Regions from separate parts of the Gluconobacter sp. Dm-74 genome, predicted to be linked through region 2. Evidence: predicted binding sites of a transcription regulator. Region 2 holds the regulator's gene; the other holds the start of a gene.

Region 1 (2,200 bases), on a different contig from region 2:
CCGCTCTTTTCGAGTTCGGTGGAGATCTTCACTCGATCCCGCCACAAGGTAACATTGTGGCAGCGATCGAAAACGCCGATGGCTTTGCACAAGCTGTGTACCGACGCCTTACAGGAGCGGCAGAATGACCGAAAAAAAGCCTTTTGCGATTGATGTGGGAAAGCTCAGATCGCGCGAAAAAGTCGCCTCCGCCGCCGATGTCGAACGAGTTGATCGCGTAGCTGCGGATCATGGTTTCGTAGCTAGAGAACCAGCGAAACGTAGAGGCCGCCTACCCAGTCCTCGAACAGGACAACTACACGCTAAGGTATTTCCCAACGTCTCTGACGAAATCGCTAAGGAAGCAACTAGGCGAGGCGTTACCCAAGGTGTTGTCATAGAAGACGCATGGAAGCTGTATAAAGAGAATAATCCGGTTTAACGGTTTATCCGGTTTTTTATAAAACCCGGTAATACTGTTTATCGGGTAATTGAGAAAGCTCAGATCGCGCGGAAAAGTCGCCTCCGCCGCCGATGTCGAACGAGTTGATCGCGTAGCTGCGGATCATGGTTTCGTAGCTAGAGAACCAGCGAAACGTAGAGGCCGCCTACCCAGTCCTCGAACAGAACAACTACGCTAAGGTATTTCCCGACGTCTCCGACGAAATCGCTAAGGAAGCGACTAGGCGAGGCGTTACCCAAGGCGTTGTCATAGAAGCCCCTTGGAAGCTGTATAAAAAGAATAATCCGGTTTGATAATTTATCCGGTTTTTATTAAAACCCGATAAATTGTTTTACCGGGTGATTCGGAAAACACTTGCAATCATAAAATCTCTGTTCTCTTTATGTTCTCGCTAAGGAGAACATAAATGACAACGGACGCCCTGGCGCGACTGCGCGAGCAGGTCCGACGCCTGGAGCGTCGAGACCTGTCTCGTTCCCAGACTGACATACTCGCCACGGGGCATTCTGCCGTCGATATCCATCTCGGCGGCGGTCTCAAGACCGGCAGCCTGCATGACTTTCTGATTTCTGATCCTCTGGAGATCGGGGCTAGTCTCGCCATGCTGCTGCCCATCCTGCAAAAGGGCAGGGGGCCGGTCTTCTGGATCAGCGATACGCCTGCCGCACTGAATGCCTGGGGACTGCATCAGTCCGGTCTGTCTCCAGAGACTCTGGTCTGCATTGAAACGGATCCCGCCAGTCTGCTAGCTGTCGCCGAAGACGTGTTGCGCGGACCAGAGCGCGCACTGGCCGTTATCACAGGAAGCCACGTTCCAAGCCTCAAGGAAATCCGTCGCCTCAATCTGGCCGTAGAGGCGAGTGGCAACACAGGCTTCTTCCTGCGTTTGGCTCCCCTCACGCGCGCTCCCGGGAAAGATCCCTGCGCGTGCGCCACGCGCTGGCGGATCCTCTCTCATCCCTCATCACCACGATTTTTTCCGGGACTGGCCATGCCGCTTCCCGGTTCCCGACGCCTTTCTGCCGCGCTGCTGCGGGTGAGGGGAGGCCGCCCTGCTCACTGGATCCTCGACTGCACCGATCATGCGCCGCTTTCTTGCTCTCTGGATGCCCTTCTGGCGCACCGAGCGCCTTCAGCTCTCCCGCCCGGAAGACTTCCCGCCCGACAGGCCGCTCGTTGTGCACGCGCTGGCACATAACCGCCACACCGTCACTGGTGTCAGTCCGGCTGCGCTCGCAGCCGGACTGACACCCGGAATGCCGCTAGCGCAGGCCCGCTCCCTGGTGCCGGATCTTCTGACCGCAGAAGAGGACGCCGACGCACAGAGAGTCGCGCTGACCAATCTGTGCTCATGGTTGATCTGGCTGTCGCCGCTGCCCGCGTTCGATGCTCCGGACAGCCTCTACAGCGATACCACCGGATGCGCCCATCTTTACGGGGGTGAGACGGCCATGCTGGATCTCGTCAGGGAACGCCTGAAGGCGAGGGGGCATTCCTGCTCTGTGGCGCTGAGCGATACGGCCGCTGCCTCACGCGCCTTGGCCCGCTCGGCGATCGACCGGATCTGTCTCGTGCCTCCCGGTCAGCAGAAACAGGCGCTGCAGCCGTTGCCCTGTTCAGTGCTTCCTTTGCCGGAACAGACGCTATCCAGCCTTAGCCGTCTCGGACTGAACACGATCGGCGCGTTGGCGGCCCTCCCGCGCGCACCTCTAGCCAAGCGTTTTGGGGCAGAGCTTCTGACCTGTCTCGATGAGGCTC
Region 2 (2,200 bases):
TTCGGCTGGAACGCTCTGCATGGAGCGCACGGGATTCATGCCTATCAGGAGCAGACCCAGCTTCAAAAGGATGCGCTTCAGGCCCGGCAGGACGCTGATGACGAGCAGAATGTCTGGCGTCGCCGTGTCGTTGCCCTCAAGGAGAAAGCGCTGGACGCTGATATGCTGGATGAGCGTGCGCGTGCCACGATGAACCTGACGCGCAGCGGCGATCTGGTTGTTCCTTACGGACCGCATGACAAGCTGTTCTAAGCAGTAGTTAAAACGAACAGCTCTCAGAGCATAAAAAAAGCGGCCCGAAGGCCGCTTTTTTTATAAAGACTGCTGGATGCAGCCTTACTTGATCTTGGCTTCGCGAAACACGACGTGCTTGCGTGCGACCGGATCGTACTTGCGCACTTCCATCTTTCCCGTAGCGGAACGGGCATTCTTCTTCGTGACGTAGAAGTAGCCGGTTTCAGCTGACGAAACGAGCCGGATCTGAATAACGTTGCTCTTTCCCATGATACCCTCGGGCTTTCGCCATAACTTATGCCGCTCGAAGGTGTCGATGCAGCATGTTGATCTCTAGATTTGGCGCACCATGCTGATTTGTGGCCCGCAGGTCAAGACCTTTGCGCACGATTTAGCGGTTTTCCTGTAGTTTCAAGGAGTTTGAAGCTTAAAAATTCTTGCTGGATAACTCTGTCGGTGCGTCTCTTTGCTTGAAGGGCAACAGGTGGGAACCTATAAGGAACAAATGCAGGATGCCCGTCATTCTGTGTCCTGTTCTGACCTGCCTCCGCCGAGGCGCATGGGAGCGCCTGTATGCTGACCCGTAAGCAGCACCAGCTTTTGCTGTATATCGACGATCATCTCCGCCGCACGGGATATTCGCCCTCTTTCGATGAGATGAAAGATGCCCTCGAACTACGTTCCAAATCGGGCATCCATCGCTTGATTTCCGCTTTGGAAGAACGTGGCTTTCTGCGTCGGCACCATCACCGTGCACGGGCGCTCGAAGTGCTGCGTCTGCCCCATATGGGTACGGAAGCTCCTGTTGCCGCTCTGGCTCCGGAAACCGGTTTTGTCCCGGCTGTTCTGAGCCAGGGCGAGACGGGCCTTGATGGAGCCTTCTCCGAAGCCAGTGTCGCCAATGATCGTCAGACCGTCAGCATTCCTCTTTATGGTCGTATCGCAGCGGGTTTGCCGATTGAAGCCATGCAGGACGACAGCGACAGGATCGAAGTTCCCATTTCGCTTCTGGGCACCGGAGAGCATTACGCCCTCACGGTGGCTGGCGATTCGATGATCGAGGCTGGAATTCTGGATGGAGACATCGCCATTATTCGGCGACGTGAGACGGCCGAAAATGGACAGATTATCGTTGCCCTCATTGATGGACAGGAAGTGACGCTCAAAAAGCTACGCCGTCGCGGATCAATGATCGCACTGGAAGCTGCGAACCGGGATTACGAAACGCGCATCTTCCCAGCAGAGCGTGTGAACATTCAGGGACGGTTGATCGCCCTTTTCCGTCAGTATTAAAGACGGACGCCTGATATGGTAAAATGCTGACGGCTCTGGTCCGTCAGTAGACCCTCATTGTGTGGGAGGTAAGGTTGTTCCGTGAATGACCTTCACACTTCCGTCCGGGCCGATAACTGTGCTGGTGCCATCTCCGTTAGGAATGATGATGGCCTTGCTGGGGCTTTTGTTCAGAAAGCGGGCCGCACTGTCGGGAACTGACGAAGGAAGCGTCGGAATAAGATGGCTACGGTCGTGTGACACACCCTGATGCGTATCGGCACCTTCCCCGACTGACAGGCTCTGGCCCTGCATGAGTTGCGGGCCGGAGGCTCCAAGAGCGCCCTTGCCAGCGATTCCGCCCATGAAGTTTTCGTCAAGTGCAGCACCGCCAAAGTAGGTCGCCGGATCGCCGAGAGCGTGGCTGAACGTACTGTTGGGGTTTTCGACATCCTTGAGCGTCGGGAGCGGTTGTGGGGCCCCGGGCCAGATATTTCCGCTTTCGGGAAGAATTGGAGTTTCGGAGTATTTCTCACCGCGGGCGCGATGAATATTCTCGCTGTCACCATGAGGGCCGTTCGGATTATCGAGCGCCGTCCAGACCATCGTGTCGCGGATATACTTGCCCATGCCTGAACAGCCGCTCAGAGCGAGAGGTAGTGCCAGCAGAGCGGTCTTCCGCATTTCTTACTCC

Evidence for each region. The regulator LexA, encoded in region 2, represses DNA repair genes until DNA is damaged. The targets are predictions, from matches to a motif close to TGTTCTANNTANGTTC.
Region 1: the regulator LexA is predicted to act here: its motif matches at 815-830, upstream of JK208_RS15080 (ImuA family protein).

Annotation. Positions count from the first base shown of each region.
Region 1 covers NZ_JAERLX010000015.1:27,009-29,208, forward strand. The annotation lists gene JK208_RS15070 (ParA family protein) at 1-128, shown strand, start outside; gene JK208_RS15075 (chromosome partitioning protein ParB) at 125-421, shown strand; gene JK208_RS15080 (ImuA family protein) at 849-1,640, shown strand; gene JK208_RS15085 (DNA polymerase Y family protein) at 1,525-2,200, shown strand, end outside.
Region 2 covers NZ_JAERLX010000002.1:73,759-75,958, reverse strand. The annotation lists gene JK208_RS03535 (septum formation initiator family protein) at 1-252, shown strand, start outside; gene rpmG (50S ribosomal protein L33) at 337-504, opposite strand; gene lexA (transcriptional repressor LexA) at 808-1,527, shown strand; gene JK208_RS03520 (hypothetical protein) at 1,582-2,190, opposite strand.